One region of the Fictibacillus sp. EA-CB0309 genome, then DNA from elsewhere that is predicted to be linked to it. Evidence: riboswitches for the same ligand, from Rfam matches in the RefSeq annotation. Region 1 holds a riboswitch; the other holds the start of a gene.

Region 1 (6,303 bases):
TTCCGGTTGCCATCTCTAAAAAATGTATCCTAGAAAGCGACCCTATTTAAGTCTTCCGGATACGAACATCGGCAACAACCCATTAAAGGATCATTCATTTCCGTCTGGTCACACTACAGCTATTTTTTCGATCGTTACACCTTTGATTTTATTAAATCCGTTCATAGGTATATTTTTATTGATCGCTGCCCTTTTAGTAGCCATTTCTCGCATGTACTTAGGTCTGCATTATCCTTCTGATGTACTTGCGGGAATGGTTTTAGGCATCAGTTCCAGCTTCTTTTCTTTGTTTTTAGTAAAAAGCTTTATCTTACCTTACTTCTTATAAAAGGAGATGAAGAAAATGAAGCTCGCTCTCTTTTCAGATACGTTCTATCCTCAAATTAATGGTGTTGCACGGACTTTAAAAAGATTAACTGATTACTTGGTAAAAAATGATGTTGAATATAAAGTCATCATGCCCTCATTAGATGAGATCCCCAAAATGGAATGTGATCACTATTATGCAATGAAAAGCCTGCCACTCTTTCTATACCCCGAGTGCAGGCTTGCCATTCCCCAATTGCGTGCGCTGAATAGTGAACTAAATAAATTTAACCCTGACCTCCTTCATGTTGCTACTCCTTTTAATATCGGTCTATTCGGAATGCGTTACGGCAAGAAAGAAAACATTCCCATGGCCGCCTCTTATCACACACATTTTGACCGCTACCTTGCATGCTATCATCTTGAATTTCTATCACCCTTACTTTGGCGTTACCTTCAATGGTTTCATAGACCTTTTGAAAAAATCTTTGTTCCAAGTAAAGAAACGAGGCAAATTCTGTACAGTAAAAGTTTTACAAATGTTGAAATATGGTCAAGAGGAGTTGACTGTGACATGTTCACACCTCATAATCATGACTCTCTCGTTCGAGAAAAATATAACATCTCAGAGAAATATATCTTTTTGTATGTCGGCAGGCTGGCACCTGAAAAAGATTTAGAGATTCTATATGAAATGATAAGTAAATTACCTCAATCATTAAGAGAAAATGTTCACTGGCTCATTGTTGGCGACGGCCCAAGCAGATACATGGTAGATCAATGGGAAAAGAAATATTCTAATGTAACTTGTTCAGGTTATCTATCTGGAGAAGAGCTTGCACGTGTATATTCTGCAGCAGACCTTTTTGTATTTCCTTCTTCAACAGAAACATTCGGCAATGTAGTTCTTGAAGCAGCGGCATCTGGATTGCCTGCAATCGTATCCGATCGTGGCGGGGTAAAAGAAATCGTTCAAGATGGCCTTACAGGTAGAATTTGCGAGGCTGGAAGTGCAGAATCGTTTATTCAAAATGCAGTATCCTTGTTGGATGACCCCATGCTCTTACAATCTATGAAATTAAAAGCAAGGCATTATGCGTTAACTCAATCTTGGTCAGCCATTTTTGGAAACCTTTTGATGCATTATGAGGAAGTTGCATACAAGAAGAACAAAAGCAAAACCATTATTGCATAAAAACGGCATGTTGAAGAAAAAGAATGTGGTTGGGGGAGTTTTGGTCTTATTACTGAGATCCAGAGATATTTTAAATAATTGAAGGCTTTTTAGAAGAGGATTGACTCATTTTCACGGAGTAAATCCTTTTTTGTTTGTTATAAAATAGTTGTAATCCTGAAATGAACACCTGTAACATCCATGTTTTTTAAGGAACAAATTCCATTTTTTAATGATTTCAATTAAGGAAGGACCAATTAATTTCACATTAAATTAAATATATTCACGATAATTTTAGTAATTTCACATTCGTGATGCTTCACCTAATTTAAAAAGAAACAGACTCCCAAGAGGAAGTCTGTTTTTACATACCATTAAATATTAGCTTGTTTCTTAAGCTCTTCTGCTTTATCTGTTTTCTCCCAAGGAAGCTCAACATCTGTACGGCCAAAATGACCATATGCAGCAGTTTGCTTGTAGATCGGACGGCGAAGATCAAGCATCTTGATGATTCCAGCCGGACGAAGATCGAAGTTGTTGCGAACTAGTTCTACAAGAACTTCTTCAGAAACTTTACCTGTTTCAAATGTGTTTACAGCGATTGATACTGGTTGAGCAACACCGATTGCATACGCAAGCTGAACTTCAACTTTGTCAGCAAGACCAGATGCAACGATGTTCTTCGCAACATAACGAGCAGCGTATGCAGCAGAACGGTCAACTTTTGTAGCATCCTTACCAGAGAATGCACCGCCACCGTGACGAGCATATCCACCGTAAGTATCAACGATGATCTTACGTCCCGTAAGACCAGCGTCACCTTGAGGTCCACCGATTACGAAACGGCCTGTTGGGTTGATGAAGTATTTTGTGTTCTCATCGATTAACTCAGCAGGAACAACTGGCTTGATTACTTTTTCTTTAACGTCTCTTTGAATTTCTTCAAGCGTGTTTTCCGGGTGATGCTGAGTAGAGATTACGATTGTATCGATACGAACTGGTTTGTCGTTCTCATCATATTCAACTGTAACTTGAGTTTTTCCATCTGGACGCAAGTAAGGAATCTCTTCAGTCTTACGAACTTCCGTAAGGCGACGAGATAATTTATGAGCGAGTGAGATTGGAAGAGGCATAAGCTCTTCTGTTTCGTTACAAGCAAATCCGAACATAAGACCTTGGTCCCCTGCACCGATTGCTTCGATCTCAGCATCTGTCATAGAACCTTCTCTTGCTTCAAGAGCTTGGTCAACACCCATTGCGATATCGGCAGATTGCTCATCGATAGAAGTTAATACTGCACACGTTTCAGAATCGAAACCATATTTCGCACGGTCATAACCGATTTCTTTAATTGTCTCACGTACAACTTTTGGGATGTCTACATAAGTAGAAGTTGTGATCTCACCTGCAACAAGTACTAGACCTGTTGTTACAGATGTTTCACATGCTACACGAGCATTGGCATCATTAGCTAAAATTTCATCTAGAATCGCATCTGAGATCTGGTCACAGATTTTATCTGGATGTCCTTCTGTAACGGATTCAGATGTAAATAAACGACGACTAACTTTTTTGGACAAGTTAATATCCTCCCTTTAACTGCTTTCAGTATGATACGGTACTTTATTCTTATCTATTTTGCACAGTTTATGTTCTTAACCTGAAAAAGGCATAAAAAAGCCCTTCCCTGTTTCACATACATTCACGAGGGAAAAGGTTTATAAATCCAAATGCCTTCAACCTCTTATTGTCCAAGGTTATTTTCACCTTGCAGGTTAGCACCTTTTCATTTCGAGTGGATCGTCATTCACCACTTTCATGTCGGTTGCTGGGTTTCATAGGGCCTGTCCCTCCACCTACTCAGAATAAGAGTAGCCGTTCTCGGAATATGATAGCGCAACGGTACACCTATGTCAATAGAAAACACTAGGAATATCAATAAGTTTATGACGTTGAGACGTTATTATTGAAAGCGTTTTTAATATGACGGATAATACTCATGAATTATGATCTTTTTTTGTGAAGTACGAACTTTTTTGATGCACTTTCATAAAATAGTATACATTATTTAATTTAATGTGTTATACTAATTTTCGAATATATCACTCTAGGATAAAGGATGGTACTGTCTGATATGAATACTTTGGAATTTACGACAACCTTAAATGAACTTGTGACCCGTGAAACAACTCACCAGAACTTACCTGTTCCGGTTTTAGTAGAAAAATCTCTTAAGCGTAAAGAAGGCATCCTGACATCCACAGGAGCTCTTCAAGCTACTACGGGAAATACACAGGCCGTTCCCCTGAGGATAAATTTATCGTTGAAGACGCCTCCGTTAAAGAATCAATTGACTGGGGAAAGGTAAATAAACCTTTTTCACCTGAAAACTTTGATAAATTATACAAAAAAGTGCTTCAATACTTAGGCAGCAAAGAAGAATTATTCCTATTTAAAGGATTTGCTGGTGCAGACCGCGAGTATCGCCTTCCAATTCAAGTTATTAACGAGTACGCTTGGCATAACTTGTTTGCTCATCAAATGTTTGTACGCCCGAACCAAGATGAGCTAGCTGCTCACGAATCACAGTTCACGGTTGTTTCAGCACCTGGATTCCAAGCAAATCCAGCAGAAGATGGAACAAACTCTGAAACATTTATCATCATATCCTTTGAAAGACGCATCGTACTTATCGGTGGAACAGAATATGCTGGTGAAATTAAAAAATCCGTATTCTCTGTTATGAACTATATGCTTCCTGAAAAAGGGATTCTTTCCATGCATTGTTCAGCAAACGTTGGCAACGAAGGGGACGTTGCACTTTTCTTCGGTCTTTCTGGAACTGGAAAAACTACACTTTCCGCTGATCCAAACCGCCGTTTGATCGGGGATGATGAGCACGGCTGGGCTAACACTGGAGTCTTCAATATAGAAGGCGGATGTTACGCAAAAACAATCGATCTATCTAAAGAAAAAGAACCGCAAATCTGGAACGCGATCCGTTTTGGAAGCGTACTAGAAAACGTAATGATCGATCCAGATTCAAGAGTAGCTGATTACAAGGACTCCACATTAACAGAAAATACACGAGCAGCCTATCCAGTAGATGCTATTCCAAATATCATTCAACCAAGTGTTGCAGGTCATCCGAACACGATCATCTTCTTAACGGCTGATGCATTCGGAGTATTGCCTCCAATCAGCAAACTAACTAAGGAACAAGCGATGTACCATTTCTTGTCTGGATACACAAGTAAACTTGCTGGAACTGAAAGAGGTGTAACATCACCACAAGCAACGTTCTCAACTTGCTTTGGAGCACCTTTCCTTCCATTACCGGCTACAGTTTACGCTGAAATGCTTGGAAAGAAAATCGATCAGCACAATGTGCAAGTATACCTTGTTAACACAGGCTGGTCAGGCGGAGAGTACGGTGTTGGAAGCCGTATGAACTTAGGACACACACGTGCAATGGTGCAGGCAGCATTAGAAGGTGAGCTAACTTCTGTTGAAACCGTTGTAGATCCGATCTTTGGGCTTCATATTCCAACACATTGCCCTGGTGTGCCTGACCAAGTTCTTCAACCAAAGAAAACATGGGATGACCAAGATCAATATGATGTGAAAGCAAAAGAACTTGCTGCTAAATTTAAAGCGAACTTCGAAAAGTTCAATTCCGTTTCATCTGAGATTTCACAAGCTGGACCATTAGTATAACGACATGAATCATCAACCTCCCATTCTTGTAATGGGAGGTTTTTTGTATTTGTCGAATAAATTGTATTGCAAACTGACACCGTTGTCACTTAATATAATGACATGAATGTCAATTTAATTATAGGGGCTGATGAATTGGAACAATCTTCAGAAAAACTGCTTCAAAACAAACCGTATCGTTTTTTAATCTCTGCTCAGCTAATTTCAAACCTTGGTGACTGGCTCTCTATGTTAGCCGTCTTTACTCTTGTAGGGCTAAAGTGGAATGCAACACCATTTGAAATTTCTTTGATCGTGTTATCTCTCGCTATTCCCATGACGTTATTAGGACCTGTCTCAGGGGTATTCTCTGATCGTTTAGAAAGAAAACACATCATGATCGCATCTGATATAGCAAGAGGATTCATTATTATGGGTTTGATATTTGCCGATCAATTATGGCACATCTACACGTTATTATTTTTACTAGGTGTTTGTTCTTCTATTTTTAATCCAGCGAAAAACGGAAAGCTTAAGGAGATCGTTCCAAATCACCACATGCAGCAAGCAGCCTCTATAAGCTCATTGATTGAAAATGGCACAAAAATTATAGGACCCGCATTAAGTGGATTTCTTCTTGTGCTTTGGGATATGAAAATTATTTTTATTATTGATTCATTATCTTTCTTTCTATCTGCTCTTCTTTTAATTAAGATTCCAGTTAATCCTTCCAAATCTCTAACTACATCGACAGAAAACAAGCCCGCTCAGAGTTTTACAAAAGAATTGGCAGAAGGATTTTTGTTTATAAAATCTGTTCCTTTTATCCTTTACGGAACGATTTTGATGGCCGTGATGATGTTTGTATTGCAGATGGCAGATTCTCAGTTTGTCATTCTATTTCGAGAGCTTAAAGAGGTGTCTTCCAGCCTAATCGGAACTGTTATGGCAGCTTCAGGTGCTGGGTTTATTATTTCAGGTCTTTTATTAAGCAAGATTGAGGTAAAAAAAGCAGTGAACAGTATGATAGGTGGTTGTTTCATATTAGGATTAGGGTTCGGAAGCATCGCCTTTCTTACTTATCTCCAGCTCCCTTGCCTTTTGTATGGGCGTCTATCTTGGCTTGC
Region 2 (6,303 bases), 1.0 Mb from region 1:
CAGCTGATTATGATACATTCATGTCTGCCTTTATGAAAGAACACCCTGAGATTCCAGTGCTGACGTTTAATGGAGACGAATTAGATTTTGTTGCGTATGAAACGGATAAAGAGAAAATCTTTTCCTTAATCGATGCAACTTTGAAAAAAGGAGAAGTTGCACGATGAACAAACTAATTCAATACGGAATTCCAAATGATGCTGTCATTACAGTAGCAGGAATGGTCGGAGCAGGTAAATCGACCTTTACGAATGCACTGGCTGAAAAATTAAAGTTTCGTACATCCATGGAAAAAGTGGATAACAACCCATACTTAGAAAACTTTTATCATGATTTTAAACGATGGAGCTTTCACCTCCAGATTTTCTTTTTAGCTGAACGTTTTAAAGAGCAAAAAAGAATGTTCGATTATGGCGGCGGATTCGTGCAAGACCGTTCTATCTATGAAGACACTGGAATCTTTGCACGCATGCACTTTGATAAAGGAAATATGTCTGAGGTGGATTACGAGACATATACTCACCTTTTTGAAGCAATGGTTATGACACCATACTTCCCGCAGCCAGATTGTCTGATCTATTTAGAAGGTTCTCTTGACGATATTCTAGCTCGTATTCAAAAAAGGGGCCGCAAGATGGAACAAGAAACACCTGTTTCTTATTGGGAAGAAATGTACGACCGCTATGAAAAGTGGATTTCGTCTTTTAATTCTTGCCCCGTGCTTCGCGTGAACATTAACGACTACGACCTTCGAGAAAATCCTGAATCAATTGATCATATCGTTGAAAAAATTGCTCAAAAAATCGAAGCGAAACGAGAAGTTCGCTTATAAGTATGAAAGCCCCGGTACTCAAATATTGAGACCGGGGCTTTTAATTTGTCTTATTTCTTCATCCATTCGGGTTTGCCGAATCCTTTGAACTCTTTATCGATCACTTCTTCAAACTCTTTTGATTCCACCACTTCTTTAATATCTTTTGCAAAAGTGGATTCTACGTCTTTTGTATTCACAACAATGCGGTTACGATACGTATCCGGCATCTTCTCTAATTGAATGGCATCTAGTAAGTCCATTTTTGCAGCAAGAGCAAAGTTACCTGGTACCGCTGCAACATCCGCACTCTGTACAGCACGTGGAAGCTGCGCCGCTTCTAATGGTTTGAATACTAAGTTCTTCGGATTGTCTTGAACATCTTTTTCAGATGCAGTCAGTTGGTTTACTCCTTCTTTGATCGTGATCAGCTTCGCGTCTTCAAGCATGATTAAGGTACGCGCCAAGTTAACTGGATCGTTCGGAATGGCTAACGTACTGCCTTCTTTAATGTCCTCGATCGATTTGAATTTGTCAGAGTATAAACCCATAGGTGCTGTTGGGACAATAATCACTTCTGAAAGCTTTAAGTTCTTTTCTTTAGCGAAGTTTTCCATATAAATTTTGTGCTGAAAAAGGTTGGCGTCCAGATCACCTTTAGAGAGTGCCATGTTCGGCTGAATGTAATCACTGAATTCGATGACCTTAACTTTATACCCCTTTTTCTCGAGGGAAGGCTTGATTGCCTTATTGACCATATCTGTATACGGACCCGCTGTTGCTCCAAGCGTTACTTCCTTGTCTTTAGATGCATCTGATGAAGAAGAGCATCCAGCTAAAGCAAAAGCTAGCAGTGCTGTTAATAGTGTAAGTATGATTTTTTTCATGTTGATCCCCTTTTTCGTTTTGGTATTTACTTGGTGCTTTTGAAAGTAGTTGATTTCCGTTTCAGATGCTCGCTTTCCGCGGGGCAGGCGGTGAGCCACATTCGTACGTTTCACTTTTAAGTGTCTCACCTGCCCGCCTGTCCCGCAGGAGTCTCGCATCTTCCACTTCAATCAACTTATCAATGAAGAATTTAAAAACAGAACTAAAAACAGCATACAATTCTGAGTGTCTCTCAGCCCTATCTTTTATTTACAGCTTTGGCCACACCGTCTCCGATGACTTGCATCAGCTGAACGATCACAATCAATAAGACGACGGTTGTAATCATGATCGTGTTGTCATATCGATAGTACCCAAAGCGAATCGCAAAGTCTCCGATCCCTCCACCGCCGACAATACCTGCCATTGCTGAATAGCCTAATAAGCTGATCGCGGTTACTGTTATGGCTTGAACAATGCCTGGTTTTGCTTCAGGAAGAAGTACTTCCCGAATGATCATCCATGGTGTTGCTCCGACAGCAACGGCGGCTTCTATTACACCTTTATCGATTTCTCGTAAAGAAGTCTCTACGAGTCGGGCAAAGAACGGAATCGCTGCAACAGACAAAGAAACGGATGCTGCAGTAGGTCCAATCGTTGTCCCTGTGATGAGCTGTGTTAGCGGTAACAGAGCAACTAGCAGAATGATGAACGGTACTGAGCGAATCAAGTTGACTACTATCCCTGCCGTTTGTTTTACTAACGCATTTTCAAACAGCAAGCCCTTATCCGTAACGAAAAGGATGATTCCGAGTGGGAGTCCAACGACCAAAGAAACGCCTAATGATATGGCAACCATGTATAACGTTTCAAAAAATGCTTTATTTAAATCTGGCAGAATGTTAACTATCGAATCAAGCAACGTTCTTCACCACCTCAAGATTTTCTATACGACTTTCAATATACGCAATCGCTCGTTTTACTTCTGTTTCATCACCAATCAGTTCCATAATAAAGATTCCGAGGGGTGTTTCTTGGATATATTCAATCTTTCCGTGAAGGATATTTCCTTTTACCTTAAAGTTTTGGAAGAGCTCAGAAACAACGGCTTCTTCTGCGATCGCTCCCTTAAATTGAATCTTAATCACGGTCCCTTTTCTATTTTTCAGCAATGGCTCAGGTAGATCCATTTGTATAACGGAACTGATAAATGTTTTCGTTAATGCTTTTTCAGGGTTTGCAAAGATGTTATACACATCACCCGACTCGATAATCTCGCCATCCTGCATGACAGCCATACGGTGACAAATCTCTTTTACGACTTCCATCTCATGCGTGATGAGTACAATCGTAATGCCTAACTTTTTATTGATCGATTTTAAGAGCGATAGGATGGATTTTGTAGTATTTGGATCAAGTGCTGATGTAGCTTCGTCACAAAGCAATACCTTCGGGTCATTCGCCAAAGCTCTTGCAATACCAACTCGCTGCTTCTGTCCGCCGCTTAACTGAGATGGATATTGACCTTTTTGATTTTCTAATCCAACCATTTTCAACAGCTCTAGCGTTTTACGATTGATCTCATCCCTCGTTTTTCCTGCTGCTTTTAAAGCAAACGCGATATTTTCAAACACAGTTTTTGCACTGATCAGATAAAAGTGCTGAAAAATCATGCCGATCTTAAGCCGCTCTTCTCGCAGCTCCTTTTTCCCTAACGTTGTAATCGATACTCCGTCGATGAGTATGTCACCTGATGTTGGTTTTTCCAATAGATTGAGACAGCGAAGGAGCGAACTTTTCCCGGCACCGCTATAGCCGACAATGCCAAAGATCTCCCCTTTGTCTATGGATAGTGACACGTTTTTTACTCCAACAATTTCTTTTCCTTTTGCTTTATATATTTTGGTTACATCTCTAACCTCGATCATCTGTCTTCCTCCTCAACATATAAAAAAGCCCTCTTCATTCCATGGAAGAGGGCGAATAAGCAAACATCGACTTATCTTCCAGAATGAACATATCATCCTGCAGGAAGTGGCACCGTTCCAAAATGGAGGTTGCCGGACGTCATAGGGCCTGATCCCTCGGTCTCTCTTAATAAGCATTACATATTGAATTAAGTATAGTTGTCATCATACTCCCTGTCTAAAAGTTCTGTCAATACTAAATTTTATCACTTTGAAGTGTTAGCGCTTACAATGCTGTGGTGGAAAGGGAACGTTTTTTTGGCTATTGTTGCTTTTGAAAGTAGTTAATCTCCGCTCCAGGTGCTCGCTTTCCGCGGGGCAGGCGGTGAGCCACATTCGTAACGTTTCACTTTTAAGTGTCTCACCTGCCCTCCTGTCCTAGCCGTAGTCTCGCACCTTGCACTCCAATCAACTGTCAAAGAAGAAAATAAAAATGAGTTTGAAAGCATCCACCTTTTAGAATAGAGCATTTGTAAATGACGGAATTGAGTCTTTTTAGAGATTATTGAGTCTAAATTGATGGAATTGAGTCTTTTGCCAAATTCGACACTCGTTCATCAAAAAACACAACAAAAAAACCACCTGATGCGAGATCAAGTGGTTTGAATATGTATATGGAGGAGGTAGAGGGATTCGAACCCCCGCGGGTCGTTAAACCCCTGTCGGTTTTCAAGACCGATCCCTTCAGCCGGACTTGGGTATACCTCCGTGTGACTGACAAGAACTATATTAACATGGAGACAAATATAGTGTCAACGCTTTTTGAGAAAAAAGTTCAAAAAAAGAGAGGGAATTTCCCTCTCGTTATTTTACTTAATGACTTCCTTATTACCCATGTATGGTCGAAGCACTTCTGGAATCACAACCGTGCCGTCTTCTTGCTGGTAGTTTTCTAAGATTGCAGCGACTGTACGTCCGATCGCTAACCCAGATCCGTTAAGCGTGTGAACGAATTCTGGCTTCCCTTTCGCATCGCGGCGGAAACGAATTTGTGCACGGCGCGCTTGGAAGTCTTCAAAGTTAGAGCAAGAAGAAATCTCGCGGTACTCGCTGTAGCTTGGCAGGTATACTTCAATATCGTACTTTTTAGCAGCTGTGAATCCTAAGTCAGCTGTACACATGCTAAGTACACGGTACGGCAGGTTTAGAAGCTGTAGTACTTTTTCAGCATGTCCTGTAAGCTTTTCAAGCTCGTCATAAGAATCTTCTGGTTTAACGAAGCGAACAAGCTCTACTTTATTGAACTGATGCTGGCGGATTAAGCCGCGTGTGTCGCGTCCTGCAGAACCTGCTTCAGAACGGAAACATGCGCTGTATGCTGCATATGTGATCGGCAGTTCATCAGATGTTAAAATCTCTTCACGGTGCATGTTCGTGACAGGAACTTCAGAAGTCGGGATTAAGAAATAATCTTCTTCGCGGATCTTAAACGCGTCTTCTTCAAACTTTGGCAGCTGTCCTGTACCTGTCATGCTTTGACGATTTACCATGTATGGTGGCAGCACTTCTGTATAACCGTGTTCGTCTTCATGAAGGTCCATCATGAAGTTGATTAACGCTCGCTCTAATCGTGCTCCAAGACCTTTATAGAAAGCGAAACGGCTTCCTGTAACCTTCGCTCCACGTTCAAAATCAACGATGTTCAAGTCAGTAGCGATATCCCAATGCGCTTTTGCTTCAAAAGCAAATTCCGGTACTTCACCCCAGTGACGAACAGGAATGTTATCATCCTCTGTCTCACCAACAGGAACACTTTCATGCGGTATGTTAGGCAGCGTCAGCATGATAGCGTGAAGGTCTTCTTCTACTTTACGAAGTTCATCGTCCATCGTTTTAATCTTATCGCCTACTTCACGCATCTCTGTGATCAGGTGATCCGCGTCTTTTTCTCACGCTTAAATTCTGCTACTTGCTTAGAAACTTCATTACGCTTAGATTTAAGAGCTTCCGTCTCACCGATCAACTCACGTCGACGCTGATCTAACGCCTCGAACTGATCCAATCCAGATAGATCTTCACCTCGAGCAGATAATTTTTCTTTTACTTCTTCAAAATTGGCACGAACAAATTTCAAATCTAACATTTGTATTTCCTCCTTTGGTTAATAAAAATCAAAAAACTCCCGCCCGCTATTTCTAATGTGAATTAGAAATAGGGACGAGAGTTAACCCGCGTTGCCACCCTAGTTGCAATAGATACATCTATTGCCGGCTCATTTACATGTAACGGTTCTTCACCGGAAAAGCTTACTTCATTTCGGCTTCTCACTCGAGGATGGATTCACAAAACGCTTTGATCGGTTTTCACCAGCCACCGACTCTCTAGACAAAGTCATTTTCGCTACTAGTTCCTGTCATTGATTTTTTATGATGATTTTATAGTAATGTACAGCATTTTTATATTTTATGCAACTACTTCTTTAGCGGATTGTACCATTTTTACAAAATATTGATGTAAACGGTAGTCGTCCGTCAGTTCCGGATGAAACGCTGCACATAGGAAATGCCCTTGTTTAGCTGCTACTATTCTGTCGTTGTGTTTAGAAAGAATCTCAACTTCAGGACCGACTTCAACGATAAATGGCGCACGGATGAATACACCCGTAAAATCTTCTCCAACACCATGGATCATCAGATCAGCCTCAAAACTGTCCACCTG

The links. A riboswitch is a leader RNA that binds a small molecule or an ion and turns the genes downstream of it on or off. The one in region 1 is predicted to bind S-adenosylmethionine.
Region 2: linked by a shared signal. The riboswitch ahead of ACEWFH_RS01705 (methionine ABC transporter ATP-binding protein) and the one ahead of metK (methionine adenosyltransferase) in region 1 are both predicted to bind S-adenosylmethionine.

The regions. Positions count from the first base shown of each region.
Region 1 covers NZ_CP169271.1:1,272,761-1,279,063, reverse strand. Annotated here, with positions in the region: gene ACEWFH_RS07090 (hypothetical protein) at 1-50, shown strand, start outside; gene ACEWFH_RS07085 (phosphatase PAP2 family protein) at 23-328, shown strand; gene ACEWFH_RS07080 (glycosyltransferase family 4 protein) at 344-1,501, shown strand; gene metK (methionine adenosyltransferase) at 1,855-3,060, opposite strand; SAM riboswitch class I at 3,222-3,352, opposite strand; partial or broken gene pckA (phosphoenolpyruvate carboxykinase (ATP)) at 3,615-5,197, shown strand; gene ACEWFH_RS07065 (MFS transporter) at 5,333-6,303, shown strand, end outside; gene ACEWFH_RS07060 (MFS transporter) at 6,295-6,303, shown strand, end outside.
Region 2 covers NZ_CP169271.1:265,098-271,400, forward strand. Annotated here, with positions in the region: gene ACEWFH_RS01685 (deoxynucleoside kinase) at 1-167, shown strand, start outside; gene ACEWFH_RS01690 (deoxynucleoside kinase) at 164-832, shown strand; gene ACEWFH_RS01695 (MetQ/NlpA family ABC transporter substrate-binding protein) at 883-1,698, opposite strand; gene ACEWFH_RS01700 (methionine ABC transporter permease) at 1,938-2,600, opposite strand; gene ACEWFH_RS01705 (methionine ABC transporter ATP-binding protein) at 2,593-3,606, opposite strand; SAM riboswitch class I at 3,675-3,782, opposite strand; tRNA gene ACEWFH_RS01710 (tRNA-Ser) at 4,261-4,353, opposite strand; partial or broken gene serS (serine--tRNA ligase) at 4,455-5,728, opposite strand; T-box leader at 5,796-6,011, opposite strand; gene pdxT (pyridoxal 5'-phosphate synthase glutaminase subunit PdxT) at 6,049-6,303, opposite strand, start outside.